DNA from 3 places in the Streptomyces sp. NPDC093801 genome. Region 2 is predicted to be linked to each of the others. Evidence: riboswitches for the same ligand, from Rfam matches in the RefSeq annotation. Region 2 holds a riboswitch; each other region holds the start of a gene.

Region 1 (9,979 bases), on a different contig from region 2:
CCAGCACTGGCCCGATGCCGTGGAAGCGACGTCGTAGAGGGCCTGGTGGTCCAGGCCCAGGCTCTCGGCGAGGACGAAGGCCTCGCTGACCCCGATCATCGAGACGGCGAGGATCATGTTGTTGCAGATCTTCGCCGCCTGGCCGGCGCCTGCCGTGCCGCAGTGCACGGCCTTCTTGCCCATGGCGTCGAGCAGCGGCTCGGCGGCGGCGAACTCCTCGGGTCCGCCGCCCGCCATGAAGGTGAGCGTGGCCGCCTCAGCACCCACCACCCCGCCGGACACCGGGGCGTCCAGTGCCCGGTGACCGGCCGCGGCGGCGGCCTCGTGGGCGGCCCGGGCGTCGGAGACGTCGATGGTGGAGCAGTCGACGAACAGGGTGCCGGGCCGGGCTGCGGCCAGGACGCCTAGCTCGCGGTAGAGGGCGAGGACGTGGTGGCCGGCCGGCAGCATGGTGATCACCACCTCGGCGTCCGCTACGGCTCCGACTGCGGACGGAGCGGGTTCGACCCCGTGGGCGGCGGCGGTGGCCAGCAGCTCGGGTACGAGGTCGAAGCCGAGGACGCGGTGGCCGGCCTTGACGAGGTTGGCGGCCATCGGGCCGCCCATGTGGCCGAGCCCGATGAACGCGACGGTGGTGCTGGTCACCAGACGACCTCCTGAGACGGAGCGGTCGCGCCGAGCCGGAGCTCGTGCGCGTCGAGCGGGGCGAAGAACCGGTCCACGGCGGCGGGGCTGACCTCTTCGAGGGTGGCGGGGGACCAGTGCGGGGTGCGGTCCTTGTCGATGACCTGGGCGCGGATGCCCTCGACGAGGTCTGGGGAGGACAGCGCCGTGCAGGAGACGCGGTATTCCTGTTCCAGGACGCGTTCCAGCGGTCCGAGTCGGCGGGCCCGGCGCAGCGCGGCCAGGCTGACCTTGACCGCCGTGGGGGACTTGGACAGGAGGGTGTCCGCCGCGGCCTTGGCGGCGGGTTCCCCCGAGGCCAGCAGCCGGGCGACGATCTCCTCGGCGGTGTCGGCGGAATAGCAATGGTCGATCCACTCGCGCGCCGGGGCGAGGGCGCCGGGTTGCGGCTGCCGTACGTACCGCTCCAGTACGGCGTGTACGGGTTCCGCGGCCAGCTCTCGGGCCAGGGCGGGCAGGTCGGCCGAGGGGACGAAGTGGTCGGCGAGCCCGCACAGGAGTGCGTCGGCGGCGCCGACGGGTGCGCCGGTGAGGGCCAGGTGGGTGCCGAGTTCCCCGGGCGCGAGGGCCAGCAGGTACGTGCCGCCGACGTCCGGGACGAAGCCGATGCCGGTCTCGGGCATGGCCACGCGGGAGCGTTCGGTGACGATGCGGACGCTGCCGTGGGCCGAGATCCCGACGCCGCCGCCCATGACGATGCCGTCCATGAGGGCGACGTACGGCTTGGGGTAGCGGGCGATCAGGGCGTTGAGCCGGTACTCGTCGCGCCAGAAGGCCGCCGAGGCGGTGCCGCCGGTGCGGGCGTCCTCGTGGATCGCACGGATGTCCCCGCCGGCGCACAGGCCCCTGTCACCGGAGCCGTCGATGACGACCAGCTCGATCGCAGGGTCGTCGGCCCAGGCCGTGAGTGCCTCCTCGATGCGGAGCACCATGGGGTGGCTGAGGGCGTTGAGTGCCTTGGGGCGGTTGAGGGTGATGTAGGCGGCGTGGTCCTCGGTGCGGGTGAGGACGTGGTCGTGATCGGTCGGTGTGTGGTTGGTCATCGCAGGGTCTCCGTGAGTCCGCGCGCGACGATGACGCGCATGACCTCGTTGGTGCCTTCCAGGATCTGGTGGACGCGCAGGTCGCGGACGATCTTCTCGATGCCGTACTCGCTGAGGTAGCCGTAGCCGCCGTGCAGCTGGAGGGCCGCGTCGGCGACCGTGTACCCGGTGTCGGTGGCGAACCGCTTGGCCATCGCGCACAGTCGCGGGGCCAGCGCATCGCCCGTGTCGAGGGCCTCGGCGGCCTGCCGGACCAGGGCGCGGGCGGCGGCCAGCTCGGTGGCCATGTCGGCCAGCCGGAACTGGAGCGCCTGGCGGTCCAGGAGCCGACTGCCGAAGGCCTCGCGGTCCGCCAGGTAGGACAGCGACCGGTCCAGGGCGCTCTGGCCGCCGCCGAGCGAGCAGGCGGCGATGCCGAGTCGGCCGCCGTTGAGGCCGCTCATGGCGATGCGGAAGCCGTCGCCCTCCGAGCCCAGCCGCCGGTCGGCGGGGAGGCGGACGCCGTCGAGGACGACCTGGCGGGTCGGCTGGGCGTTCCAGCCCATCTTCCGTTCGTTCGGCCCGAACGAGACCCCCGGGTCCTCGCGTTCGACGACGAACGCGGAGATCCCGCCCGGGCCCGACTCGCCGGTCCTCGCCATGACCACGTACACGCCGGCCGATCCGGCACCGGAGATGAACTGCTTGACGCCGGTCAGGACGTAGTGGTCACCCTGCCGCTCCGCGCGGGTGCGCAGCGCGGCGGCGTCCGATCCCGCGCCCGGTTCGGTCAGGCAGTAGCTGCCCAGGGTCGCCGCGGAGCACAGGCCGGGCAGCCAGCGGGCGCGCTGGGCGTCGTCGCCGTAGCGGTCGATCATCCAGGCGACCATGTTGTGGATGGACAGGTAGCCGGCGATGGACGGGCAGCCGGTGGCGAGGGTTTCGAAGACGAGGACGCCGTCGCTGCGTGACAGGCCCGAGCCGCCGTGTTCCTCGCGGACGTACACACCGGCGAGACCGAGGGCGGCGGCCTGTCGGATGACGTCGACGGGGAAGTGCTTGTCCTGGTCCCATGCCAGGGCATGGGGGGCCAGTTGCTCCTGGGCGAAGTCGAGGGTGACCTCGGCCAGGGCGAGCTGGTCCTCGGTGAGGGCGGTGGTCACGGCGCTCACCCCATCGTCGGGATGGTGAAGCTCGCGCCTTCCTTGACCCCGGAGGGCCAGCGCGAGGTGACGGTCTTGGTGCGGGTGTAGAAGCGGATCGAGTCCGGGCCGTGCTGGTTCAGGTCGCCGAATCCGGAGCGCTTCCAGCCGCCGAAGGTGTGGTAGGCGACCGGTACCGGGATGGGGACGTTGACGCCGACCATGCCGGTGTTGACGCGGCGTGTGAACTCGCGGGCGGTGTCCCCGTCGCGGGTGAAGATCGCCACTCCGTTGCCGTACGGGTGCTCGCTCGGCAGGCGCAGGGCCTCCTCGAAGTCGGCGGCTCGGACGACCGACAGGACGGGGCCGAAGATCTCCTCGCGGTAGACGCGCATCTGCGGGGTGACCCGGTCGAAGAGGGAGGCGCCGGCGAAGTAGCCGTTCTCGTGGCCTTCCAGAGTGAACCCGCGGCCGTCGACGACGAGTTCGGCTCCCTCGTTGACGCCGATGTCGACGTAGCGGCGGACCCGGTCGAGGGCGTCCCGGCTGACCAGCGGCCCGAAGTCGGCCTCCGGGTCGTCGGACCGGCCGATCTTCAGGGTGGCGATGCGGTCCTTGAGGGCGGCGACCAGCCGGTCGGCCGTCTCCTCGCCGACGGGTACGGCGACGGAGATGGCCATGCAGCGCTCGCCCGCCGAGCCGTAGCCGGCGCCGATGAGGGCGTCGACGGCCTGGTCGAGGTCCGCGTCCGGCATCACGATCATGTGGTTCTTGGCGCCGCCGAAGCACTGGGCGCGCTTGCCGTGGGACGCGGCGGTGGCGTAGATGTGCGCGGCGATCGGGGTCGAGCCGACGAAGCCGAGGGCCTGGACGCGCGGGTCTTCGAGGAGGGTGTCGACGGACTCCTTGCCGCCGTTGACCACGTTGAGCACGCCCGGCGGCAGTCCCGCCTCCAGGAACAGCTCCGCGAGCCGCAGCGGTACCGACGGATCGCGCTCGGACGGCTTGAGGATGAACGCGTTCCCGCAGGCCAGCGCGGGCGCGGCCTGCCACAGCGGGATCATCGCGGGGAAGTTGAACGGCGTGATGCCGGCGACCACGCCGAGCGGGCTGCGCAGGGAGTGCACGTCGATGCCGGTTCCGGCGTTGTCGGTGAACTCCCCCTTGAGGAGGTGCGGGATCCCGGCGGCGAACTCGACCACCTCCAGGCCGCGTTGCAGGTCGCCGTGGGCGTCGGCCACGGTCTTGCCGTGCTCGGAAGACAGAAGCCTGGCCAGGCTCTCGCGTTCGCCTTCGACGAGCTGGAGGAAGCGCAGCAGCACGCGGGCGCGTCGCTGAGGGTTCCACTGCCCCCAATCGACCTGCGCCTCCTCGGCGTTGGCGATGGCGGCCTCGGTGTCGGCGCGCCCGGCCAGGGGCACGCGCGCCTGGACGGCGCCGGTGTTGGGGTCGTACACGTCGGCGAAGAGTCCGGAGGTGCCGGTGGTGTGCTTTCCGCCGATGAAATGGGTGAGTTCACGGACCATGGGTGCCTGCTCTCGTCAGGTTGGATCCGGGGATGGCACGGCAGACCGGCGGACGACACCCTGATGGGGGTGTGCCGCTGCGGAAAGCCGTGGGAACTACGAGCGCACGGAAGTGGTGTGCGTGCGCTCCGCCGGATCACCAGGGTCGTGGGTACAAACCGGTGCCATGCGTGTCTGCTCCATCCTCGTGGACAAACGCGGGAACAATCCGCGGCCGGTATCCTGACTCCCGGATCCCCGCGCGCCGCCCGCCTTCCCGACAGACTTCGTCAGTGGCGTGTGGATGGCAGCACACTCCCCGGTCACAGTGGCGGGACCGTGCCGGATTCACACCGGCTTCCCTGCACCGCGGACCTTGTGCCAGGAACATATAGTTGGACGTCCTAGTAAGTCCAGACTCACCGCTCGGGCGGGCCTAGAGTCGCCGTATGCGCATCGTCTCCCTGCTCCCGGCGGCCACCGACATCGTGGCGGACCTCGGACTCGTCTCCGACCTGGTCGGACGCACCCACGAATGCGACTGGCCGCCCGCAGCGGTCGCCTCCGTACCCGTCGTGACCCGGGCCGAATTCGACGCGGACGTGCTCACCAGCCGGGAGATCTCCACCGCGGTGGGCGGCGCGGCACACAGTGGATCCTCGCTCTACACCCTGGACACGGAGGCGCTCGCCGCCCTCGCACCGGACGTCCTGCTCACCCAGGACCTCTGCCAGGTCTGCGCGGTGTCCTACGAGGCGGTCTCCCACGCGGTGCGCGTCATGGACGCCGGCCCCCGGGTGCTGAGCCTGGAGCCGCGGACGTTGGACGACGTACTGGACTGCCTGGTCACGGTGGGCGAGCTGCTGGGGGTGGGGGAGGCTGCCGAGCGGCGACGCACGGAGTTGCGTGGCCGCCTGGCCGAGGTCCGGCGCCGCACGGCGGGGCGAGCGCGGCCCCGGGTCGTCGCCATCGAGTGGCTCGACCCGCTCTGGCCCGCCGGCCACTGGGTACCGGAGCAGATCGCCGCGGCCGGCGGCGAAGCGCTCCTGGCCGAGCCCGGTGAGCACACCAAGCCGATGACGTGGGAGGCGGTACGCGAGGCCCGCCCGGACGTGATCCTCGTGCTCCCGTGCGGTTTCCCGCCCGAGCGGACCATGACGGAGCTCGACCTGCTCACCGCCCAGCCGGGCTGGCACGAACTGCCCGCCGTGGCGGCCGGCGAGGTGTGGGTCCTGGACGGACCTGCGTACTTCAACCGGCCGGGCCCCCGCGTGGTCCGCGGCGCCGAGGTGCTCGCCCACGTGCTCCACGGCGTACGGGCGGGGGACCCGGTGACCGAGGCGGAGGCTCGGCGGCTGCGGTGAGCCGGATCCTCAGCCCCGGTCCCGGGCGACGGGGTAGGGGATGAACGTGCTGCTGTTCTCGTCAACGGTGAGTGTCCGGCCGAGGGGCGGGACGGCGCGCTGGGGGCAGTCGAGGCGTTCGCAGAGCCGGCATCCCATGCCGATGGGGGTGGCGGCGGAGGCGTTGTCCAGGTCGAGGCCGTCGGAGTAGACGAGCCGGGACGCATGCCGGATCTCGCAGCCAAGCCCGATGGCGAAGGTCTTGCCGGGCTCGCCCCAGCCGCCGCGGTGCCGGGTGACGGCCCGGGCGGTCCACAGGTAACGCTGGCCGTCGGGCATGGCGGCGACCTGGACGTGGATCCGGCTGGGCGCGGCGAAGGCCTCGTACACGTTCCACAGCGGACAGGTGCCGCCCGCGCGGGAGAAGTGGAACCCGGTCGCCGACTGCCTCTTGGACATGTTCCCGGCCCGGTCGACCCGCACGAAGGAGAACGGCACCCCGCGCAGCCTGGGACGTTGCAGGGTGCTCAGGCGGTGGCAGACGGTCTCGTAGCCGAGGCCGAAGTGGTCGGTGAGGCGTTCGATGTCGTAGCGGAACTCTTCGGCGGCCGTGTGGAAGGCGCGGTACGGGAGGATCAGTGCGGCGGCGAAGTAGTTGGCGATGCCGATGCGGGCCAGGCTGTGGGCGGGGGAGCCCGGATCGAAGTCCTCGGCGGCCAGCCGGTCCAGCTCGTCCCCGTGTTCCAGGAGCGCCAGCTGGGTGGCTATGCGGAACGCCTGCTGGCCGGGGCGGAGCCGACCGGACAGGTGCAGGACCCGCGTTCCGGCATCGAAGTGGTGCAGGCGGTCGGAGTCCGAGGTGAGCCGGATCCCGTGGTGGTCGGCCAGGCGCTTCGACAGCAGCCGGACGACCTCTCCCGGGCGGATGCCCATCTCCCGGGCGAGGCCCTCGGCGGCGACGTCGGTGTCGTGGAGGTAGTTCTGGCGGCGGTAGAAGAACTCGCGGATCTCCTCGTGCGGTGAACGCGGCGCGGCCGGTCCACCGTCCCGGCCGTCGGCGGTGTCGGCCAGCCGCTCGGCCAGGAGTTGGCTGCGCCGACCGAGGTCCAGCAGGACGGAGGCCACCGCCGGCATCCGGGTCGCGAGCTCGGCGAGGTCCGAAGAAGAGACGCGGGCCCCGGCGATCTCGCCCGCCAGTGCCTCGCGCAGATCGGCCACCAGCCGGCTGGTGTCGCGTTCGGAGAAGAAGCCGGGGTCCACGCCGAACGCCTCGGTCAGCCGCAGCAGGACAGGCACGGTCAATGGCCGGGAGTCGTGCTCCATCTGGTTCAGGTAGCTGGGGGAGATGGCCAGGACCCGGGCCAGCTCGGCCTGGCTCATCCGGCGCTCCTCGCGCAGCCGCCGCAGCCGCGCTCCCGCGTACGTCTTGCTCACCTGGGCTCCTTCAGCCGCTCCCGCCAGGGCTTCAGCGTACGCACGATCCTGCCCACGCCAACCTTTGCAAGCTTGGCAATTCGGCCGCAGAAGATTCGCAGAAGTTGGCAGATGTGCGGCATTGATGGCACTGCGTGCCGCTGTCAGAGTCTGTCGTGCGGCCCGCCGGACCCCCGGCGGCCGGGCCGACTGGACGGAGCCCGACTCGCGCCCTGACGTCGGAGATTCCGGCCGTCCGCCCCGGCTGACCTGCAGCATTGCCCAGCTCCTCCCCAGGTGGGGGCCGGCGGCCGCAAACCCAAGAACACGGCACACAGTGCCAATCTCTCGTCGCGACGGACGCGGCATTGGCAGACCAAGCGATTCATGGAGACGGTGACGGTCATGGCAGACACGAACACGACGGCGGCGGCCGAGCAGCTGAAGCAGCGGTGGGCGACGGACCCGCGCTGGGCGGGCATCGAGCGGACCTACACCGCCGAGGACGTCGTCAGGCTCTCCGGCAGCGTCCGCGAGGAGCACACCCTCGCCCGCCGAGGCGCCGAACGGCTGTGGCGGCAGCTCCACGACCTCGACTACGTCCACGCCCTGGGCGCGCTCACCGGCGGACAGGCCGTCCAGCAGGTCCGCGCCGGCCTTCAGGCGATCTACCTCTCCGGCTGGCAGGTCGCCGCCGACGCCAACCAGGCTGGACACACCTACCCCGACCAGTCCCTCTACCCGGTCAACTCAGTCCCCCAGGTGGTCCGTCGGATCAACAACGCGCTGCTCCGGGCGGATCAGATCGCCACCGCCGAAGGCGGCTCGGACACGACGGACTGGCTGGCGCCGATCGTCGCCGACGCGGAGGCCGGCTTCGGCGGCCCGCTGAACGCCTTCGAGCTCACCAAGGCGATGATCGCGGCCGGTGCAGCGGGCATCCACTACGAGGACCAGTTGGCCTCGGAGAAGAAGTGCGGCCACCTCGGCGGCAAGGTCCTCGTCCCCACGTCCCAGCACATCCGCACCCTCAACGCCGCACGTCTGGCCGCTGACATCGCGGACACCCCGACCCTGATCATCGCCCGCACCGACGCCCTCGCCGCGAACCTGCTGACCAGCGACGTCGACGACCGCGACGCGCAGTTCTGCACCGGCGAGCGCACCGCGGAGGGCTTCTACCGGGTGCAGAACGGTATGGCCCCCGTCATCGCACGCGGCCTCGCCTACGCCCCGTACGCCGACCTCATCTGGGTCGAGACCGGCACCCCGGACCTCGCCCAGGCCCGCGAGTTCGCCGAGGCGATCCACGCCCGGCACCCGGACCAGATGCTCGCCTACAACTGCTCGCCGTCCTTCAACTGGAAGGCCGCGCTGGACGACGACCAGATCGCCAAGTTCCAGCGGGAGCTCGGCGCGATGGGCTACAAGTTCCAGTTCATCACCCTGGCCGGCTTCCACTCCCTGAACCACGGCATGTTCGACCTCGCCCGCGGGTACGCCGAACACGGCATGACCGCCTACGTCGACCTGCAGGAGCGCGAGTTCGCCGCCCAGCAGCACGGCTTCACCGCCGTCAAGCACCAGCGCGAGGTCGGCACGGGCTACTTCGACCTGGTCTCCACCGCCGTCAACCCGGCCTCCTCCACCACCGCCCTCGCCGGCTCCACGGAGGTAGAGCAGTTCCACTAGGACGCTCTGCCCCCTCCCGGCCCGGCCGTGGCCGGAGGCCCGTGTTCAGCGGGAGCCGGAGGACCGTCTCCGTCCGGCTCCCGCCCCACCCTCGTCGCCTCGTCAGGAGACCGCATGACCACCACCGCCACCACGCACCAGGTCCGCGTCCTTGCGGCACCCGGCGACCGCCACGACGAGATCCTCACCCCGGAGGCGCTCGACTTCATCGGCCGCCTCGACGCGGCCTTCGCCCACCGCCGCGCCGACATCCTCAAAGAGCGGCTCCGCCGCAAGGACCGCCTCATCTCAGGCTCCCCGCTGGACTTCTCCATCGCCACCGCCGCCGTCCGCGCCGACCCCCACTGGCGCGTGGCCCCACCGGCCCCGGGCCTGGAGGACCGCAGGGTGGAGATCACCGGCCCGCCGGACCGCCGGATGACGGTCAACGCGCTCAACTCCGGTGCCAAGGTGTGGATGGCCGACTTCGAAGACGCCACCGCCCCCACCTGGAACAACGTCATCGGCGGCCAGCTCAACCTGCTCGACGCGATCGAGCGCCGCATCGACTTCACCACGCTCGAGGGCAAGGAGTACCGCCTCGGCGAGGACCTGGCGACCATCGTCGTCCGGCCCCGGGGCTGGCACCTCCTCGAAGAGCACCTGGAGATCGACGGACGGCCCGTCCCCGCGTCGCTCGTGGACTTCGGCCTGTACTTCTTCCACTGCGCGCAGCGTCAGATCGACGCCGGACACGGCCCGTACTTCTACCTCCCCAAGCTGGAGAACGCCGGCGAGGCCCGCCTGTGGAACGACGTCTTCGTCCTCGCCCAGGAACTCCTCGGGATCCCGCGCGGCACCATCCGCGCCACCGTCCTCATCGAGACCATCACCGCGGCCTTCGAGATGGAGGAGATCCTCCACGCCCTGCGCGAGCACAGTGCCGGCCTCAACGCCGGCCGCTGGGACTACCTGTTCAGCATCATCAAGACCTTCGGCCACCGCACCGACTTCCAGCTCCCCGACCGCGCCCAGATCACGATGACCGCACCCTTCATGCGCGCCTACACCGAACTCCTCGTCCGCACCTGCCACAAGCGCGGCGCGCACGCCATCGGAGGCATGGCCGCCCACGTGCCGGCCAAGGACCCCGACGCCAACACGGCGGCCCTCGCCAAGGTCCGGCTGGACAAGGAACG
Region 2 (9,979 bases):
CGGCTCGGTCTCGACGTTCGCCCAGCCCGCGGTCACCGGGGTGATCTTGCCGTTGAGGCCGGCCTTGGCCATGGCCTCGGCGAAGGAGCCGGCGGCGGGGGTGAAGTTGGCGCCGACCTGGTTGGGCAGCAGCGCGCCCTTGACCTCGGCGGCGTACTTGGTCATCTGGTCCTTGCCGGTGGCCAGGGCCAGCCACTCCTTGGCGAGCTCCTTGTTCTTGGAGCGCTCGGCCACGGCGAGGTTCGAGCCGCCGAGGAAGACGGTGCCGGACTTGTCGGCCGTCTTGCCCGGGATCGGGAAGTAGCCGAAGTCGGCGTCCTTGCCCGCGTCCTTCAGCGCCTTCTCGGCACCGCCGGCCTCCCAGCCGAGGCCGATCCAGGAGGAGACGCCGCCCTTGGGGACGATGTCGGTGGACTGCTGCGGGGTGGCCTCGTCCTTGTCCTTGGGGGCCGTGGAGTAGGACTGGAGCTTCTTGTAGAAGTCCATCGCGGCGGCGGCCTGCGGGGTGGAGAGCTGGCCCTTCCACTTGCCGCCGTCCTTGACGGCGAGGTCGCCGCCCTCGTCCCAGATGAAGCCGGCGAGGATGTACCAGCTCTGGCCGGGGAGGTAGATCGGCTGGGCGGAGGGGTCGGACGCCTTCAGCTTCTCCAGGCCGGCGATCCACTCGTCGCGGGTCTTCGGCGGGGTGACGCCGGCCTTCTCGTAGGCCTTCTTGTCGTAGACGACCACGCGGTTGGCGGCGTACCAGGGGGCGGAGTAGAGCTTGCCGTCGACCTCGGCGGAGGCGAGCATGCTCTTCTGCCAGGCGTCGGCGCCGAGCTGGGCCTTGTCCTTGGTGAGGTCGGCGAGGCCGCCGGTGACCGCGTAGCCGGCGGTCTGCGTGTTGCCGAGCTCGAGGACGTCCGGCGGGGTGTTCTCGGAGAGGGCCGTGGTGACCTTCTCCTGGATGCCCGTCCACTTCTGCTCCTCGACCTTCACCGTCACACCGGGGTGCTTGGCCGAGAACTCCTTGTTGACCTGCTCGATCCAGGCCTTCGGGGCGGATCCGTCCATCACCCAGACGGTGATCTCCTTGGCGCCACCCGACGCGTCGGACTTCGGCTTGTCGTCGCCGCCGTTGCCGCACGCGGCGACACCGACCATCATGCCCACGACACCGACCGCCGCAATGAGCTTGCGCTTCACGCCACCCTCCTCAGGGATGCTGCTGCTGTGCACCTTCCCTCGCCCGCCGCGGTGACGTACGTACCAAGTACTGCCCGTGGGGCCGGGATCTGATCCATATTGGTGTAGACCAGTACCGGGAGCTTGGCCTAGACCTTTAGGGGTGTCAAGGGTCTAATGAGCGGGTGCTCGGTCCGTTATCGGACCGACACCTGGGGGAGGGAGGAGGCCTGCCCTCCCGCCCGTGTCACCATGTGACCGCACATATCGGAGGAGCCGGTGACGGCAGCGAAACTGGAGTCGGGAAGGCGGGCGGCGATGTCCACCGAAGGGGCGACCACGGAGCCGGAGGGCGGGCCAGCCACTCGAACGGCGCGTGTGCCCAAGTACTACCGACTCAAGCGGCACTTGCTCGACATGACCGAAACCCTGCCCCCCGGCACCCCGGTGCCGCCGGAGCGGACGCTCGCCGCCGAGTTCGACACCTCCCGGACCACGGTCCGGCAGGCCCTCCAGGAGCTGGTGGTCGAGGGCCGGCTGGAGCGCATCCAGGGCAAGGGCACCTTCGTCGCCAAGCCCAAGGTCTCCCAGCCGCTGCAACTCTCCTCCTACACCGAGGACATGCGCGCGCAGGGCCTGGAGCCGACCTCCCAGCTCCTGGACATCGGCTACGTGACCGCCGACGACACCCTCGCCGGACTGCTCAAGATCGCCACCGGCGGGCGGGTGCTGCGCATCGAGCGGCTGCGCCTGGCCAGCGGCGAGCCGATGGCCATCGAGACCACGCACCTGTCGGCCAAGCGCTTCCCCGCGCTGCGCCGCTCGCTGGCCAAGTACACCTCCCTCTACACCGCCCTGGCCGAGGTGTACGACGTCCGGCTCGCGGAGGCCGAGGAGACCATCGAGACCTCCCTCGCCACCCCGCGCGAAGCCGGGCTGCTCGGCACCGACGTGGGCCTGCCGATGCTGATGCTCTCGCGGCACTCGCTGGACGCCGACGGCGAACCGGTCGAATGGGTGCGATCGGTGTATCGCGGCGACCGTTACAAGTTCGTTGCCCGTCTCCAGCGACCTGCCGTGTGATCACCTGTTGACTCTCCTTCGAACCCCGGTGGACGCTCGTACCGCTATGCGGACGGGGGCTTACGTCCACCGGTAACCCCCCGTAGATTCCGTGCGCTTACGCAGATGATCAACGAGGGGACGAGGATCATGCCGGAACCGGGAGCAACAGGGACACAGCGGACGCCGACGGCGAGAGCCACCCCGCGGTCGATCGCCGTATGGGCGGCCGTGGCCCTCGTGGGGGCCGTCGGCTGGGGCGTGCTGGCGCTCTCGCGCGGTGAGGAGATCTCGGCCGCCTGGCTGCTCGCCGCCGCGCTGGGCTCGTACGCCATCGGCTACCGCTTCTACGCGCGGTTCATCGCGAACCGCGTGCTGAAGCTGGACAAGACCCGGGCCACCCCCGCCGAACGCCTCGACAACGGCGTCGACTTCCACCCCACCGACCGGCGCGTGCTCTTCGGCCACCACTTCGCCGCCGTCGCCGGCGCCGGCCCGCTCGTCGGCCCGGTGCTCGCCGCCCAGATGGGCTACCTGCCGGGCACCATCTGGATCGTCGCGGGCGTCATCTTCGCAGGCGCCGTCCAGGACATGGTGACGCTGTTCTTCTCCACCCGGCGCGACGGCCGCTCGCTCGGCCAGATGGCCCGGGACGAGATCGGCCCCGTCGGCGGCGCCGCCGCGCTGCTCGCCGTGTTCACCATCATGATCATCCTGCTGGCGGTGCTCGGCCTGGTCATCGTCAACGCGCTGGGGCACTCCCCCTGGGGCGTCTTCTCCATCGGCATGACCATCCCGATCGCCCTCTTCATGGGCGTCTACCTGCGCTACCTGCGGCCGGGCCGGGTCACCGAGGTCTCCGTCGTCGGCGTCGCGCTGCTGCTCCTCGCGATCGTGGCGGGCGGCTGGGTCGCCGAGTCCTCCTGGGCGGACTTCTTCACCCTGGACAAGGAGACCCTGGTCCTCTGGATGATCGGGTACGGCTTCTTCGCCTCGGTCCTCCCGGTGTGGCTGCTGCTCGCCCCGCGCGACTACCTGTCCACCTTCATGAAGGTCGGCACGATCGCGCTGATGGCGGTCGGCGTGGTCGTCGCGATGCCGACGCTGAAGATGCCGGCGGTGACCGACTTCGCCACGCGCGGCGACGGCCCGGTCTTCGCCGGCTCGATGTTCCCCTTCGTCTTCATCACCATCGCCTGCGGCGCCCTGTCCGGCTTCCACTCCCTGGTCGCCTCGGGCACCACCCCGAAGATGATCCAGAAGGAGACCCAGATCCGGATCATCGGCTACGGCGCGATGCTCACCGAGTCCTTCGTCGCCGTGATGGCCGTGATCGCCGCGTGCATCATCGAGCCCGGCCTGTTCTTCGGCGTCAACTCCCCCGCCGGGGTCATCGGCACCACCGTCCAGAGCGCCTCGGCGGCGGTCGGCCACTTCGGCTTCGCCATCTCCCCCGACGCCCTCGCGCAGGCCGCCAAGGACGTGGAGGAGACCACCCTGCTCTCCCGGACGGGCGGCGCGCCGACGTTCGCGCTCGGAATGTCGGAGATCTTCTCCGCCGTGGTCGGCGGGGCCGGGATGAAGGCGTTCTGGTACCACTTCGCCATCATGTTCGAGGCCCTGTTCATCCTGACGACGGTGGACGCGGGCACCCGCGTGGGCCGCTTCATGCTCCAGGACACCCTGGGCAACGTGCACAAGTCCTTCAAGGACGTGAGCTGGAAGCCGGGTGTCTGGCTGGCCAGCGTGGTCGTCGTCGGCGGCTGGGGCTACTTCCTGTGGGTCGGCGTCAAGGACCCGCTGGGCGGCATCAACCAGCTCTTCCCGCTGTTCGGCATCGCGAACCAGCTGCTCGCCGCGGTCGCGCTGGCCGTGTGCACCACGCTGCTCGTCAAGTCGGGCCGGCTCAAGTGGGCCTGGGTCACGGGCGTTCCGCTCGCGTGGGACGTGGCCGTCACCCTGACGGCGAGCTACCAGAAGGTCTTCTCGGAGGACGTGAAGATCGGCTTCTTCGCGCAGCGCGACAAGTACCAGACCGGCATCGACGCCGGGAAGGTGCTGCCGCCCGCCAAGACCATGGACGAGATGCACACCGTGGTCACCAACGCCACGGTCGACGGGGTCCTCTCGGCCCTCTTCGCCGTCCTGATCGTCATCGTCCTGCTGGACGCGGCCCGCACCTGCGTCAAGGCCGTCTCCGACCCGGGCTCCGTCCGCCTCTCCGAGGTGCCGTGGACCGAGTCGAAGATCATCGCTCCGGCCGGGCTGATCGCGACGGCCGAGGAGAAGACCGAACTCGCGGCGGCCGGCCTCGACGGGGGCGGCGGCCGCGTGAAGGACCCGGTCGCATGAGCGGCGCGGTCCGCGGGGCGCTGGCGAAGGCGCGGTACTACGTCCGGGAGTTCTCCGGCGAGGCCGCCTACGACCGCTACGTCGCCCACGCCCGCACCCACGACCCCGAGGCCGAGGTCCTGACCCGCCGCGCCTTCGAACGCGCCCGCACCGACGCCCGCGAAGCGGACCCCCGCGAGGGCTTCCGCTGCTGCTGAACCCACGAGAAGGGCCCCGCCGTCCCCCACCGGACGACGGGGCCCTCCGCCTTTTCCCGCCTTTTCCCGGCTTTTCCCGGCGCACCCGGCCCTTCCGGCGACGGCGCCGGGCGCGGCGCCCGTGGCGCACACTCGCAGGCATGGACTTCGAGATCAGGACGGCAAGAGAAGACGAATACGCGCGGCTCGGCGCGATCACCGCGCAGGCCTACGGCGGCGACGGGCTGCTGGACCTCGACGACGACGACCACTACCTGGACGTGCTCCGCGACGTCGCCGGCCGGGCCGGCGACGGGGACGTGCTCGTCGCCGTGCGGGACGGACAGGTGCTCGGCGGAGTGACCTTCGCCGCACCCGGCAGCCGGCTCGCCGACATCGCCGGCCCGCACGACGCCGAGTTCCGCATGCTCGCGGTCGCCGCCGAGGCGCGCGGACAGGGCGTCGGGGAGGCCCTCGTCCGCGCCTGCGCCGACCGCGCCCGGGCCCTGGACGGGGTCACCGCACTGGTGCTGTCCACGCAGCCGGCCATGCGTGGAGCCCAGCGGATCTACGAACGGATCGGCTTCGTCCGCACCCCGGAACGGGACTGGTCGCCCCTCCCCGCACTGACCCTGCTCACGTACCGAATGGAGCTGTGACGACACGCTCCGCATGCACCCGACACAACATGTGGGGGCTACCGCATCGGGTCGCCCCCACATGTATGCTCATGGCTGCTGCCGCCGCAGGGGAATCCGGTGGGAATCCGGAACTGTCCCGCAACGGTGTGACGTACGCCGAACGGTGTATCCGCGAGTCCGAAGACCTGCCGGCAGTGCCCCCCGGATCGACCGAGCCGGGGTGTCGATTCGTCCGGGCCTCGCGGTTGGGCCGGTGGACGCCACGCGGTGGTGAGCGCTCTCGTGCGCGCGCCCGCGTGCGCCCGCTCGCGCCCGCTCCGCCGATGACCGGGCCGAGTGAGGGAGAGCTCCCCCGTGACCATCGCGCCCGCCGCACCGCGCGCCGAGTCCGACCACCCCGAAGCCGAAGGTCCCGGGGCCGCGCTGCTGCGCACCCTCACCGAGCTCACGGCCGACCTCCCCGACACCGACCCCGGCCGGGTCGCCGCCGCCGCCCTGCGCGGCCGCAGCGCCGCCGCCGACGAGGCCGAGCTGCGCGGGCTCGCCACCGAGGCCGCGGCCGGCCTGATCTCCGAGGACCCGGCCTACTCCCGCCTCGCCGCCCGCCTGCTGACCCTGGCCGTGGCCGACGAGGCCGCCGGACAGGGCGCCACCTCCTTCGCCGAGTCCGTCGCCGTCGGCCACCGCGAGGGCCTGATCGCCGACCGCACCGCCGAGTTCGTCGCCGCCCACGCCGCCCGCCTGGACTCCCTCGTCGAGCTCGCCCTCGCCGAGGGCGCGGACGACCGCTTCGGCTTCTTCGGCCTGCGCACCCTGCACAGCCGCTACCTGCTGCGCCACCCGCTGACCCGTCAGGTGATCGAGACCCCGCAGTACTTCATGCTGCGCGTGGCCTGCGGCCTCGCCGAGGACGACAGCGTCCGCGCGGTCGAGGAAGTCGCCTCGCTGTACCGGCTGATGAGCCGCCTCGACTACCTGCCGTCCTCCCCGACGCTGTTCAACTCCGGCACGCGCCACCCGCAGATGTCCTCCTGCTACCTCCTCGACTCCCCCCTGGACGAGCTGGACTCCATCTACGACCGCTACCACCAGGTCGCCCGCCTCTCGAAGCACGCCGGCGGCATCGGCCTCTCCTACTCCCGCATCCGTGCCCGCGGCTCGCTGATCCGCGGCACCAACGGCCACTCCAACGGCATCGTGCCGTTCCTGAAGACCCTCGACGCCTCCGTCGCCGCCGTGAACCAGGGCGGCCGCCGCAAGGGCGCCGCCGCCGTCTACCTGGAGACCTGGCACGCGGACATCGAGGAGTTCCTGGAGCTCCGCGACAACACCGGCGAGGACCAGCGCCGCACGCACAACCTCAACCTCGCCCACTGGATCCCGGACGAGTTCATGCGCCGCGTGAACGCCGACGCCGAGTGGTCGCTGTTCTCCCCGTCCGACGTCCCCGAGCTGGTGGACCTGTACGGCGAGGAGTTCGACGCCGCCTACGTCAAGGCCGAGGCCGCCGGGCTCGCCAAGAAGACCATGCCGGCCCGTGACCTCTACGGCCGCATGATGCGCACCCTCGCCCAGACCGGCCAGGGCTGGATGACCTTCAAGGACGCCTCCAACCGGACGGCGAACCAGACCGCGCTGCCCGGCACCGTGGTCCACTCCTCCAACCTCTGCACCGAGATCATCGAGGTCACCAACGACGGCGAGACGGCCGTCTGCAACCTCGGCTCCGTCAACCTCGGCGCGTTCGTCGTCGACGGGGAGATGGACTGGGAGCGCCTGGACGAGACCGTCCGCACCGCCGTGACCTTCCTCGACCGCGTCGTCGACATCAACTTCTACCCGACCGAGCAGGCCGGCCGCTCCAACGCCAAGTGGCGTCCGGTGGGCCTGGGCGCGATGGGCCTCCAGGACGTCTTCTTCAAGCTGCGCCTGCCCTTCGACTCCGCCGCGGCGAAGGCCCTCTCCACGAAGATCTCCGAGCGCATCATGCTCGCCGCGTACGAGGCCTCGTGCGACCTCGCCGAGCGCAGCGGCCCGCTCCCGGCCTGGGCCGAGACCCGCACCGCCCAGGGCGTCCTGCACCCGGACCACTACGAGACCGAGCGCCACTGGCCCGAGCGCTGGGACGCCCTGCGCGCCCGGATCGCGAAGTCCGGCATGCGCAACTCGCTGCTCCTCGCGATCGCCCCGACGGCGACCATCGCCTCGATCGCCGGCGTGTACGAGTGCATCGAGCCGCAGGTCTCCAACCTCTTCAAGCGCGAGACCCTCAGCGGTGAGTTCCTCCAGGTCAACGGCTACCTCGTCGAGGACCTCAAGAAGCTGGGCGTGTGGGACGCGCAGACCCGCGAGGCGCTGCGCGACTCCTCCGGCTCCGTCCAGGGCTTCGGCTGGATCCCGGAGGAGGTCCGCGAGCTGTACCGCACGGCGTGGGAGATCCCGCAGCGCGGCCTGATCGACATGGCGGCGGCCCGTACGCCGTACCTGGACCAGAGCCAGTCGCTGAACCTGTTCCTGGAGACGCCCACCATCGGCAAGCTCAGCTCGATGTACGCGTACGCCTGGAAGCAGGGCCTGAAGACCACGTACTACCTGCGCTCGCGCCCGGCGACGAAGATCGCCCGCGCGGCCTCCGGCGCGGCCGTCCCGGCCGTCGCCACCCCCACCCAGCTGCCGCAGGCCCTCGACGCCGAGGCGCTGGCCTGCTCCCTTGAGAACCCCGAGTCCTGCGAGGCCTGCCAGTAATGAGCTCCACCGAGAAGAAGAACCTCCTCGACCCGGGCTTCGAGCTCACGCTCCGCCCGATGCGCTACCCGGACTTCTACGAGCGCTACCGGGACGCGATCAAGAACACCTGGACGGTGGAGGAGGTCGACCTCCACTCCGACGTCGCCGACCTCGCGAAGCTGACGCCGGCCGAGCAGCACATGATCGGCCGCCTGGTCGCGTTCTTCGCGACGGGCGACTCGATCGTGGCGAACAACCTGGTCCTGACGCTGTACAAGCACATCAACTCCCCGGAGGCGCGCCTGTACCTGTCGCGCCAGCTGTTCGAGGAGGCCGTGCACGTCCAGTTCTACCTGACGCTGCTCGACACCTACCTGCCCGACCCGGACGACCGCGCGGCCGCCTTCGCGGCCGTGGAGAACATCCCGTCGATCCGTGAGAAGGCGCAGTTCTGCTTCAAGTGGATGGACTCGGTCGAGAAGATCGACCAGCTGGAGACGGCCGCCGACCGCCGCCGCTTCCTGCTGAACCTGATCTGCTTCGCCGCCTGCATCGAGGGCCTGTTCTTCTACGGCGCCTTCGCGTACGTGTACTGGTTCCGCTCGCGCGGCCTGCTGCACGGCCTGGCGACGGGCACCAACTGGGTCTTCCGCGACGAGAGCGCCCACATGAGCTTCGCGTTCGAGGTCATCGACACCGTCCGCAAGGAGGAGCCGGAGCTCTTCGACGCCGAACTCCAGCAGCAGGTCACCGACATGCTGAAGGAGGCCGTGGAGGCGGAGCTCCAGTTCGGCCGCGACCTGTGCGGTGACGGCCTGCCGGGCATGAACACCGACTCGATGCGCGAGTACCTGGAGTGCGTCGCCGACCAGCGCCTGGTCCGCCTCGGCTTCCCGCCGGTGTACGGCTCGCAGAACCCGTTCTCGTTCATGGAGCTCCAGGGCGTCCAGGAGCTGACGAACTTCTTCGAGCGCCGCCCGTCGGCCTACCAGGTGGCCGTCGAGGGCACCGTCGACCTGGACGAGGACTTCTAGTCCCCACGGTCTACCCCCGCGCGAGGATGCCGGGACGCGTCGTACGAGCGCGTCCCGGCTCCTCGCGTTCGGCATGTCCGGGGCCGGTGTCCGCCCCCGGGCGTTCCCGGGCCGCGGCCCTGAGCCGGCGGTCGACGTGCCGGTCGTGGAGGGCGCCGTAGAGGGAGGGGGCCAGGAGGAGGGCGACGACGGCGAGGACGGTGAGGTGGTCGAGGAACGTGTTCATGACTCCAAGATCGCCGGGACGGCGGATGTACGACTTCGCGGTGTGCGCGGCCGAGGAAGGGCCGCTGACCATGGCGGACGTCGGCTTCGCGATCGCGCCGGTGCACGGGCTGGAGCGGTTGGAGGAGGCCGATCTGATCTGTCTGCCCGCCGACCGCGCCGCGCCGGTGCGGGACTATCCCGAGCCCTTCCTCGACGCCCTGCGCCGGGCCGTGGACCGCGGGGCGCGGGTGCTCAGCGTGTGCAGCGGGGCCTTCGTGCTCGGTGCGGCCGGGCTGCTGGACGGGCGGCGCTGCACCACCCACTGGATGCACGCCCCCGCGCTGGTCCGTCGCCATCCGGCCGCCCGGGTCGACCCGGACGTGCTCTACGTCGACGAGGGGCCGGTGGTCACCGCCGCCGGGACGGCCTCGGGCATCGACGCCTGCCTGCACGTGGTCCGCCAGGCGCACGGCGCCGAGGTGGCCAACACCATCGCCCGGCGGATGGTCGTACCGCCCCACCGGGACGGCGGCCAGGCCCAGTTCATCCGGCGGCCGCTGCCGCGCACCGGCTGCGACGCGGTCGGCGAGGTGATCGGCTGGATGGCGCGGCACCT
Region 3 (9,979 bases), on a different contig from region 2:
GCTGCACCGGTCGCTCGGTGCGACCATGACCGACTTCGCGGGCTGGGACATGCCGCTGCGCTACGCGAGTGAGCGCGACGAGCACAACGCCGTGCGCACCAAGGCCGGCCTGTTCGACCTCTCCCACATGGGCGAGATCACCGTCCAGGGCCCCGAGGCCGTCAAGGCGCTCGACCACGCCCTCGTCGGGAACATCTCCACCGTCGGCGTCGGCCGCGCCCGCTACACGCACATCTGCCAGGAGGACGGCGGGATCCTCGACGACCTGATCGTCTACCGCCTCGGCGAGACCGAGTACATGGTCGTCGCCAACGCCTCCAACGCCCAGGTGGTCCTGGACGCCCTGACCGAGCGCGCCGCCGGCTTCGACACCGAGGTGCGCGACGACCGTGACGCATACGCGCTGATCGCCGTCCAGGGCCCCGAGTCCCCCGGCATCCTGGCCTCGCTGACCGACGCCGACCTGGACGGCCTGAAGTACTACGCGGGCCTGCCGGGCACCGTCGCGGGCGTGCCCGCGCTGATCGCCCGGACCGGTTACACCGGCGAGGACGGCTTCGAGCTGTTCATCAAGCCCGAGCACGCCGTGGAGCTGTGGCAGGCGCTGACCAAGGCCGGCGAGGGCGTCGGCCTGGTCCCGGCCGGCCTGTCCTGCCGCGACACCCTGCGCCTGGAGGCGGGCATGCCGCTGTACGGGCACGAGCTGACCACCTCCCTCACGCCCTTCGACGCCGGGCTGGGCCGGGTCGTGAAGTTCGAGAAGGAGGGCGACTTCGTCGGCCGCGCCGCCCTGGAGGCCGCCGCCGAGCGCGCCGCCACGCAGGCCCCGCGCAAGCTGGTCGGCCTGGTCGCCGAGGGCCGCCGCGTCCCGCGCGCCGGGTTCTCCGTGGTCGCCGACGGCAAGGTGATCGGCGAGGTCACCTCCGGCGCCCCGTCCCCGACGCTGGGCAAGCCGATCGCCATGGCGTACGTCGACGCGGAGCACGCCGCGCCCGGCACCTCCGGTGTCGGCGTGGACATTCGCGGTACGCATGAGCCGTACGAGGTCGTGGCCCTGCCGTTCTACAAGCGGCAGAAGTGACCCCCGGGGTCCCCGGGACCCCTCGCCGGCGGCCCCCGTCGGCCCGCAAGACCACCGTTCGCATCCACCGCACCGCATCCAGGAGAATCAGGCCATGAGCAACCCCCAGCAGCTGCGTTACACCAAGGAGCACGAGTGGCTGTCGGACGCCGTCGACGGCGTCGCGACGGTCGGCATCACGGCCTTCGCCGCCGACGCGCTCGGTGACGTCGTCTACGCCCAGCTCCCCGAGGTCGGCGACACCGTCACCGAGGGCGAGACCTGCGGCGAGCTGGAGTCGACGAAGTCGGTCAGCGACCTGTACTCCCCCGTCTCCGGTGAGATCGTCGAGTTCAACCAGGACGTCGTGGACGACCCGGCGCTGGTGAACTCCGCCCCGTTCGAGGGTGGCTGGCTGTTCAAGGTGAAGCTCTCGGAGGAGCCCAAGGACGCGCTCTCCTTCGACGAGTACACCGCCCTCACCACCGGCAAGTAACTGACACCCCAGGGGATCCTGATGTCCGTTCTGAACACCCCCCTCCACGAGCTCGACCCCGACGTCGCCGCCGCCGTCGACGCCGAGCTCGTGCGCCAGCAGTCGACCCTGGAAATGATCGCGTCGGAGAACTTCGCTCCGGTCGCCGTCATGGAGGCCCAGGGCTCGGTCCTGACCAACAAGTACGCCGAGGGCTACCCGGGCCGCCGCTACTACGGCGGCTGCGAGCACGTCGACGTGGTCGAGCAGATCGCGATCGACCGCATCAAGGCGCTCTTCGGCGCCGAGGCCGCGAACGTCCAGCCGCACTCCGGTGCGCAGGCCAACGCCGCCGCGATGTTCGCGCTGCTGAAGCCGGGCGACACGATCATGGGCCTGAACCTGGCCCACGGCGGTCACCTGACCCACGGCATGAAGATCAACTTCTCCGGCAAGCTCTACAACGTGGTCCCCTACCACGTCGACGAGTCCGGCCAGGTCGACATGGCCGAGGTCGAGCGCCTCGCCAAGGAGTCCAAGCCGCAGCTGATCGTCGCCGGCTGGTCCGCCTACCCGCGCCAGCTGGACTTCGCCGCCTTCCGCCGGATCGCGGACGAGGTCGGCGCCTACCTGATGGTCGACATGGCCCACTTCGCGGGCCTGGTCGCCGCGGGCCTGCACCCGAACCCGGTGCCGCACGCCCACGTCGTCACCACCACCACGCACAAGACCCTCGGCGGTCCGCGCGGCGGTGTCATCCTGTCGACGCAGGAGCTGGCCAAGAAGATCAACTCCGCGGTCTTCCCCGGTCAGCAGGGCGGTCCGCTGGAGCACGTGATCGCGGCCAAGGCGGTCTCCTTCAAGGTCGCGGCCTCGCCCGAGTTCAAGGAGCGCCAGGAGCGCACCCTGGAGGGCGCGAAGATCATCGCCGAGCGCCTGGTCCAGCCGGACGTCACCGAGGTGGGCGTCTCCGTCCTCTCCGGCGGCACCGACGTGCACCTGGTCCTGGTCGACCTGCGCAACTCCGAGCTGGACGGCCAGCAGGCCGAGGACCGGCTCCACGAGATCGGCATCACGGTCAACCGGAACGCCATCCCGAACGACCCCCGCCCGCCGATGGTCACCTCGGGTCTGCGCATCGGTACGCCGGCGCTCGCCACCCGCGGCTTCGGCGCCGAGGACTTCCGCGAGGTCGCCGAGATCATCGCGCAGGCCCTGAAGCCGGCGTTCGACGCGGACGACCTCAAGGCGCGCGTCTCCGCGCTCGCCGCGAAGTTCCCGCTGTACCCGTCGCTCTAGCAGCGGGCCAGGAGGGGGTCCGGCCTTGTACCGCACAGGGCCGGGCCCCTTTCTGTCTTCTTCCCCGGCCCCCCTCCCCACGCCGGGGCACCGGAACGCGAGCCGGCTCACGTCCGCCGGACCCTTCCGCGAGCCGAAACGTTCATCTCCACGCGTTACGCTCGTCTGCCGGACAAAATCCGCAGATCCCCCCCGCACCACCCGCTCCACCCACACCCCTGCCCCCCCTCTCCACCCCACGAGCCGACAAGGGAGTCCGCCAGTGGCCATCTCCGTCTTCGACCTCTTCTCCATCGGTATCGGCCCCTCCTCCTCCCACACGGTCGGCCCGATGCGCGCGGCGCGCATGTTCGTGTCGCGCCTGAAGAAGGACGGCGTCCTCGCCCAGACCGCCTCCGTGCGGGCGGAGCTCTTCGGCTCCCTCGGCGCCACCGGCCACGGCCACGGCACCCCCAAGGCGGTCCTGCTGGGCCTGGAGGGCCACTCCCCGCGCACGGTGGACGTCGAGACCGCCGACGACGAGGTCGAGCGGATCCGCCGCACCGGGAAGCTGCGCCTGCTGGGCACCGAGATAGGCGATGTCCACGAGATCGACTTCGACGAGCCGAACCAGCTGATCCTCCACCGCCGCCGCTCGCTGCCGTACCACGCCAACGGCATGACCCTCTTCGCCTACGACGCCTCCGGCGCCCCGCTGCTGGAGAAGACCTACTACTCGGTCGGCGGCGGCTTCGTCGTGGACGAGGACGCGGTCGGCGAGGACCGGATCAAGCTCGACGACACCGTGCTGAAGTACCCCTTCCGCTCGGGTGACGAGATGCTCCGCCTCGCGAACGAGACCGGCCTGTCGATCTCCTCCCTGATGATGGAGAACGAGAAGGCCTGGCGCACCGAGGAGGAGATCCGCGAGGGCCTCCTGGAGATCTGGCGGGTCATGCAGTCCTGCGTCTCGCGCGGCATGTCCCGCGAGGGCATCCTCCCGGGCGGGCTGCGCGTCAAGCGCCGGGCCGCCGCCACGGCGCGCCAGCTGCGCACCGAGGGCGACCCGCTGCTGCACCGCAGCGAGTGGACGACGATCTACGCGATGGCGGTGAACGAGGAGAACGCGGCGGGCGGGCGCGTGGTGACCGCCCCGACCAACGGCGCCGCGGGCGTCCTGCCGGCGGTCCTGCACTACTACGTGAACTTCGTGCCCGGCGCGGACGAGGACGGCGTGGTGCGCTTCCTGCTGGCCGCGGGCGCGATCGGCATGCTCTTCAAGGAGAACGCCTCCATCTCGGGCGCCGAGGTCGGCTGCCAGGGCGAGGTCGGCTCCGCCTGCTCCATGGCGGCCGGCGCCCTGGCCGAGGTGCTGGGCGGCTCCCCGGAGCAGGTCGAGAACGCGGCCGAGATCGGCATGGAGCACAACCTGGGCCTGACCTGCGACCCGGTCGGCGGCCTGGTGCAGATCCCGTGCATCGAGCGCAACGGCATGGCGGCCGTCAAGGCGGTCACGGCCGCCCGGATGGCGATGCGCGGCGACGGCAGCCACAAGGTCTCCCTGGACAAGGTCATCAAGACCATGAAGGAGACCGGCGCGGACATGAAGGTCAAGTACAAGGAGACCGCGCGCGGCGGCCTCGCGGTCAACGTCATCGAGTGCTGACCTGACCGACGCAGCGTGACGAGGGGCCCGGCGGGTGCGCCGGGCCCCTCCGCGCGTCCGGCGAAAGGGGTCCCAGGGCCCGCCCGGGTCGGGACCTTCGGCCCCCGGGTGAGGGGCGCTCGGTGCACTAGCGTGCTGCGGGGGGCGCTGTTACCCCGCGAAGAGAGGCAGCCGCCATGGCCATCACCGAACACCGTGTACTGCCGATGCGGCTGGAGGCCGCACCGACGGCGGTCCCCCTGGAGGGCGTCTTCGTCTACCGCACGGACCGGCCGTACGAGGTCGCCGTGGAGTTCCGGGGCGGCGGTGCGCGCATAGCCCGCTGGGTGTTCTCGCGGGAGCTGCTGATCGACGGGCAGACCTCCGCCACCGGGGAGGGCGACATACAGGTGTGGCCGCGCTGGACGGGCACCGAGCCGCGGGTCCTGCTGGCCCTGACCAACGGCGAGCACGGCTGCGTGGTCTCCGTGCGGGCCAAGGACCTGCGCGGGCTGTGCCGGCGGATGACCGAGCTGGTCCCGCGCGGGCAGGAGCACCGCCACTACGACCTGGACGCCGAGCTGAGCGCGCTGCTGACCTTCTGAGACCGCCGGGCCGCCCCGTGCAACCACACGGCCCCCGGGAATGTCCTACCGGATGACAGTCGGTTCCCGTCTCAGAGGATCGGGGGGACGCCATGCGTCACCACCCGCACCGCCGCCGGATCGTGGCCCTGGCCACGGGTGCCCTGCTCACCGCAGGGCTCGCGCTCGCCGCACCGGCCTCGGCCGCCGTCCCGGCGGCCGTCCGCTCCGCCACCCCGCTGGTCGTCAACGCCCGCTGGGGCGGTCACTGCACGTACGACCGGATCGTCGTCGACCTCCAGGGCTCCGTGCCCCCGTTCACCGTCACGCCCGTCTCCCAGCTGGTCTACGACGGGTCGGGCAAGCCCGTGCCGCTGCCCGGGAAGTACTTCCTGCAGATCCGCCTGCACCCCGCCGCCGGCCACGACGACGCGGGCAACAACGTCTACCTGGGGCCCAGGCTCCAGCAGATCGGCCTGAGCAAGCTCAAGGGCCTCGCCCTGACCGGCGACTACGAGGGGTACGTGACCTTCGGCGCCGCCTTCGAGACCAAGCCCGCCTACAGCACCTCCGTCCTGCACGCGCCCGAGCGGCTCGTGGTGGACGTGGCACACCCGGACACCTGCTGAGGACCCTCCCTAGCGGTGTTCCGGGTTCGGGAAGTCGAAACGGCAGCCGGCGTCCCACGCGGAGCGCTGGTTGCCGTGGGCGGGGACTCCACCGGCGCGCTTGAGGAGCGCCGCGAGGTGCATCAGGTTCCACGACATGAAGGTCGTGTTCCGGTTGGTGAAGTCGTTCTCGGGGCCGCCGGAGCCCGGGTCCAGGTACGAGGGACCCGGCCCCGCCTCGCCGATCCAGCCCGCGTCGGCCTGCGGCGGGACGGCGTAGCCCAGGTGCTGGAGGCTGTAGAGGACGTTCATGGCGCAGTGTTTGACGCCGTCCTCGTTGCCGGTGATCAGCGCCCCGCCGACCCGTCCGTAGTACGCGTACTGGCCCTTGTCGTTCAGCAGCGAGGAGCAGGCGTAGAGCCGCTCGATGACCTGCTTCATGACGGAGCTGTTGTCGCCGAGCCAGATCGGGCCGCAGAGCACGAGGATGTCGGCGTCCATGATCTGGCTGTAGAGCACCGGCCACTGGTCGCTCTCCCAGCCGTGGTCGGTCATGTCGGGCCAGACGCCGGTGGCGATGTCGTGGTCGACGGCGCGGATCAGCGAGGTCCGGGCCCCCGCGGACTCCATGACGGCGCGGCTCTTGGAGATCAGCCCCTCGGTGTTGCTGGTCTCGGGCGAGCGCTTGAGGGTGCAGTTGACGAAGACGGCGGACAGGTCGGAGTAGTCGAAGTCGGGCACGCCCCCACCCTGCGGGCCGGCCGCCGGCCCCGCCAGCGCTCGGCGCCCGTCCGGGGGAGGAAACGGAATTCGGCCATCCGATCGGCCGGATCGGTCCGGGTTGATACCGGTCCGTGCGGACGACTAGGGTCAGCTGGCCTTGGTGTTCGGGAAACCGGTGGAAAACCGGTGCGGCCCTCGCCACTGTGATCGGGAAGTCCAGCTCCACCCCCTTGCGGGAGCCACTGGGACCGCACGGGAGACCGTACGGACCCGGGAAGGCGGAGCCGGGGCGGCAGTACCCGTCAGCCAGGAGACCGGCCGGGGCGCGTACGTCCATCCACGAGGTGCTGGAGAGGTCTCCCAACTCATGCACATAGCCGAGGGGTTCCTGCCCCCGCTGCACGCGGCCGCCTGGGGCGCCGCGTCCGCCCCGTTCGTCGTCCACGGGGTCCGCGCCCTGACCCGCGAGGTGAAGTCCCACCCGGAGAGCACGCTGCTCCTCGGCGCGTCGGGAGCCTTCACGTTCGTCCTGTCCGCCCTGAAGATCCCCTCGGTCACGGGCAGTTGCTCGCACCCCACCGGGACCGGGCTCGGGGCCATCCTGTTCCGGCCGCCCGTCATGGCGGTGCTCGGCACGATCACCCTGCTGTTCCAGGCGCTGCTGCTGGCGCACGGCGGCCTCACCACCCTCGGCGCCAACGTCTTCTCGATGGCGATCGCCGGGCCCTGGGCCGGGTACGCGGCCTACAGGCTGCTGCGGAAGTCCGGTGCGCCGCTGATGGTCACGGTCTTCTTCGGGGCCTTCTTCGCCGACCTGGTCACCTACTGCGTGACCTCGGTCCAGCTGGCCCTGGCCTTCCCGGACCCGGCGAGCGGGTTCCTGGGCTCCCTGGAGAAGTTCGCGGGCATCTTCGCCCTCACCCAGATCCCGCTCGCGGTCAGCGAGGGGCTGCTGACGGTGCTCGTGATGCGGCTGCTGATGCAGTCGAGCAGGTCGGACCTGGTCCGGCTCGGGGTCGCGAAGCTGACCGGCGGCGAGCGGACCGGGCAGGAGGCGACCGCCCGATGAACAGGAACGCCAAGATCAACAGCCTGTTGCTGCTCCTGGTGGCGGCGCTGGCCGTGCTGCCGCTCGCACTGGGGCTCGGCGAGGGCAAGGAGGAGCCCTTCACGGGCGCCGACGCCCAGGCGGAGTCGGCCATCACCGAGCTGAAGCCGGACTACGAGCCCTGGTTCTCCCCGCTGTACGAACCCCCCTCGGGCGAGATCGAGTCCGCGCTGTTCGCCCTCCAGGCGGCCCTGGGCGCGGGCGTGCTCGCGTACTACTTCGGGGTCCGCAGGGGCCGCCGCCAGGGCGCGGCGCAGGCCCTCGCGCAGGCGCAGGCCCCCGCCGAGCCCACGCGGGAGCCGTAGCCGGTGCTGCCCATCGACGTCGCGGCGCACAGCAGCCGCTGGCGCGGCCGCCATCCACTGGAGAAGGCCCTCCTGGGGTTCGGGCTGACCGTCACCGCGGTGTGCCTGCCCCCGTGGCCCGGCGGGCCGCTGGTGGCCGCCGCGACCCTGGCCGTGCTGCTGGGGCCCGCCGGGGTGGCCGGACGGCAGCTGTGGCGGGCCTTCCGGGTCCCGCTGGGGTTCTGCGTCACCGGGGCGCTGCCGCTGCTGGTGTCGGTGGGCGGCCCGGACGGGTTCCTCGCGCCCGCCCCGGACGGGCCCCGGCACGCGCTGGACCTGCTGCTGCGCACCTCGGCCGCCTCCCTCGGGGTGCTGCTGTTCGCCTTCACCACACCGGTCTCGGACGTGCTGCCCCGGCTGGTGCGGGCCGGGGTGCCCGCGCCCGTGGTCGACGTGGCCCTCGTCATGTACCGGATCGGCTTCCTGCTGCTGGACTCCCTGGCGCAGGTCCGCCGGGCCCAGGCGGCCCGGCTCGGACAGGCCGGGCGGGCGGCCGCCTGGCGCTCGGTGGCCGGGCTCGCGGCGACCTCGTTCGTCCGGGCCTTCGACCGCGCCGCCCGGCTCCAGAAGGGGCTGGGGGGGCGCGGCTACGACGGCGCGCTGCGGGTGCTGGTCCCGCCGGCGGCGCTGTCCCGGCGGTTCCTGGCGGCCGCCGCCGCCCTGCTGGCCGTCCTGGTCGCGGGGACCCTCGTACTGAAGGAGCTGGGGCTGTGACCCCGTTGGTGGAGCTGGTCGGCGCCGGGTACGCGTACGAGGACGGGCCGGCCGTGCTGTCGGGCGTGGACTTCGCCATCGCCGAGGGGCGGGCGCTGGTGCTGCTGGGCCGCAACGGCAGCGGCAAGACCACGCTGATGCGGCTGCTGAGCGGCGGCCTGCGGCCGGGATCGGGCACGCTGCGGCTGGAGGGCGAGGAGGTGGCGTACGGCCGGCGGGGGCTGATCCGGCTGCGCACCACCGTCCAGCTGGTGGTGCAGGATCCCGACGACCAGCTCTTCGCGGCCTCCGTGGAGCAGGACGTGTCCTTCGGCCCGATGAACCTGGGCCTGCCCGAGGCGGAGGTCCGGGCGCGGGTGGACTCCGCGCTGGCCGCGCTGGACATCACCGCGCTGCGGGACCGTCCCACGCACCTGCTGTCGTACGGGCAGCGCAAGCGGGCGGCGATCGCGGGCGCGGTGGCGATGGCCCCACGGGTGCTGATCCTGGACGAGCCGACCGCGGGCCTCGACCCGGACGGGCAGGAGCGCCTGCTGGACGTCCTGGCGGGGCTGCGGGCTGCGGGGACCACGGTGGTGATGGCCACCCACGACGTGGACCTGGCCGTGCGGTGGGCCGACGACGCGGCGGTGCTCACGCCTTCGGGGATCCGGGTGGGAGCGGCCGGCGTCCTGCTGTCCGACCCCGAGCTGCTGGCGTCGGCGGGGCTGCGTCAGGCGTGGTCCCCCGCGGTGACGGCGTTCCTGCGCGCGCACGGCTTCCTGGACGCGGGTGCGCCGGGGCCGCGCGTGCCGGAGAGCCTGGCCGCGCTGGGCTGAGCGGGGTCGGGACGATCGCCCACACCTACCATGGCGGCATGTCGCTGCCCCATGCCATCCTCACCGCGCTGTTGGAGAAGCCCTCGTCGGGGCTGGAGCTGACGCGGCGGTTCGACAAGTCGATCGGCTACTTCTGGTCCGCGACGCACCAGCAGATCTACCGGGAGCTCGGGCGGCTGGAGGAGGCGGGGCTGATCCGGGCGCTGCCCAGCGAGGTGCCGGTGCGCGGGCAGAAGAAGGAGTACGAGGTGCTGCCGGACGGCAGTGCCGAGCTGGCCCGGTGGGTGGACGAGCGGCAGGATCCCAAGCCGATGCGGGACGCGCTGCTGCTGCGGATCCGGGCGGCGGCCGTGGTCGGGCCGCAGGGGCTGGCCGCGGAGCTGCGGCGGCACCTGGAGCTGCACCGGGCGCAGCTGGCGGAGTACGAGGCCATCGAGGCGAAGGACTTCCCGCCGGGGCGCGACGCGGACCCGGACCGGCTGCGCCGGCTGGTGCTGCACGGCGGGATCGCCCTGGAGGGCTTCTGGCTCGGCTGGCTGGAGGAGGCCCTCGGCGAGGTCGAGGACATGACCCGTCCCGGCGCGGGAGGGGACGGACCGCCGGCCGGCGCCTGACGCGCCCC

Evidence for each region. Region 2 has a riboswitch for cobalamin ahead of AB0469_RS18990 (ribonucleoside-diphosphate reductase subunit alpha). Riboswitches for the same ligand answer to the same signal wherever they lie in the genome.
Region 1: another riboswitch for cobalamin. It lies ahead of AB0469_RS01625 (CoA-acylating methylmalonate-semialdehyde dehydrogenase); the one in region 2 lies ahead of AB0469_RS18990 (ribonucleoside-diphosphate reductase subunit alpha).
Region 3: another riboswitch for cobalamin. It lies ahead of AB0469_RS15895 (energy-coupling factor ABC transporter permease); the one in region 2 lies ahead of AB0469_RS18990 (ribonucleoside-diphosphate reductase subunit alpha).

What each region holds. Positions count from the first base shown of each region.
Region 1 is NZ_JBFBDP010000001.1:343,817-353,795, reverse strand. It holds gene mmsB (3-hydroxyisobutyrate dehydrogenase) at 1-648, opposite strand, end outside; gene AB0469_RS01635 (enoyl-CoA hydratase/isomerase family protein) at 642-1,727, opposite strand; gene AB0469_RS01630 (acyl-CoA dehydrogenase family protein) at 1,724-2,878, opposite strand; gene AB0469_RS01625 (CoA-acylating methylmalonate-semialdehyde dehydrogenase) at 2,875-4,374, opposite strand; cobalamin riboswitch at 4,569-4,747, opposite strand; gene AB0469_RS01620 (cobalamin-binding protein) at 4,803-5,717, shown strand; gene AB0469_RS01615 (short-chain fatty acyl-CoA regulator family protein) at 5,727-7,130, opposite strand; gene aceA (isocitrate lyase) at 7,515-8,801, shown strand; gene aceB (malate synthase A) at 8,916-9,979, shown strand, end outside.
Region 2 is NZ_JBFBDP010000015.1:70,682-80,660, forward strand. It holds gene AB0469_RS18965 (extracellular solute-binding protein) at 1-1,185, opposite strand, end outside; gene AB0469_RS18970 (GntR family transcriptional regulator) at 1,483-2,247, shown strand; gene AB0469_RS18975 (carbon starvation CstA family protein) at 2,377-4,578, shown strand; gene AB0469_RS18980 (YbdD/YjiX family protein) at 4,575-4,775, shown strand; gene AB0469_RS18985 (GNAT family N-acetyltransferase) at 4,916-5,413, shown strand; cobalamin riboswitch at 5,469-5,603, shown strand; gene AB0469_RS18990 (ribonucleoside-diphosphate reductase subunit alpha) at 5,750-8,140, shown strand; gene AB0469_RS18995 (ribonucleotide-diphosphate reductase subunit beta) at 8,140-9,156, shown strand; gene AB0469_RS19000 (hypothetical protein) at 9,167-9,382, opposite strand; gene AB0469_RS19005 (helix-turn-helix domain-containing protein) at 9,357-9,979, shown strand, end outside.
Region 3 is NZ_JBFBDP010000012.1:82,330-92,308, forward strand. It holds gene gcvT (glycine cleavage system aminomethyltransferase GcvT) at 1-1,081, shown strand, start outside; gene gcvH (glycine cleavage system protein GcvH) at 1,176-1,556, shown strand; gene glyA (serine hydroxymethyltransferase) at 1,578-2,834, shown strand; gene AB0469_RS15875 (L-serine ammonia-lyase) at 3,097-4,479, shown strand; gene AB0469_RS15880 (SsgA family sporulation/cell division regulator) at 4,656-5,063, shown strand; gene AB0469_RS15885 (hypothetical protein) at 5,156-5,671, shown strand; gene AB0469_RS15890 (flavodoxin family protein) at 5,681-6,391, opposite strand; cobalamin riboswitch at 6,482-6,711, shown strand; gene AB0469_RS15895 (energy-coupling factor ABC transporter permease) at 6,741-7,442, shown strand; gene AB0469_RS15900 (energy-coupling factor ABC transporter substrate-binding protein) at 7,439-7,786, shown strand; gene cbiQ (cobalt ECF transporter T component CbiQ) at 7,790-8,539, shown strand; gene AB0469_RS15910 (ATP-binding cassette domain-containing protein) at 8,536-9,357, shown strand; gene AB0469_RS15915 (PadR family transcriptional regulator) at 9,396-9,971, shown strand.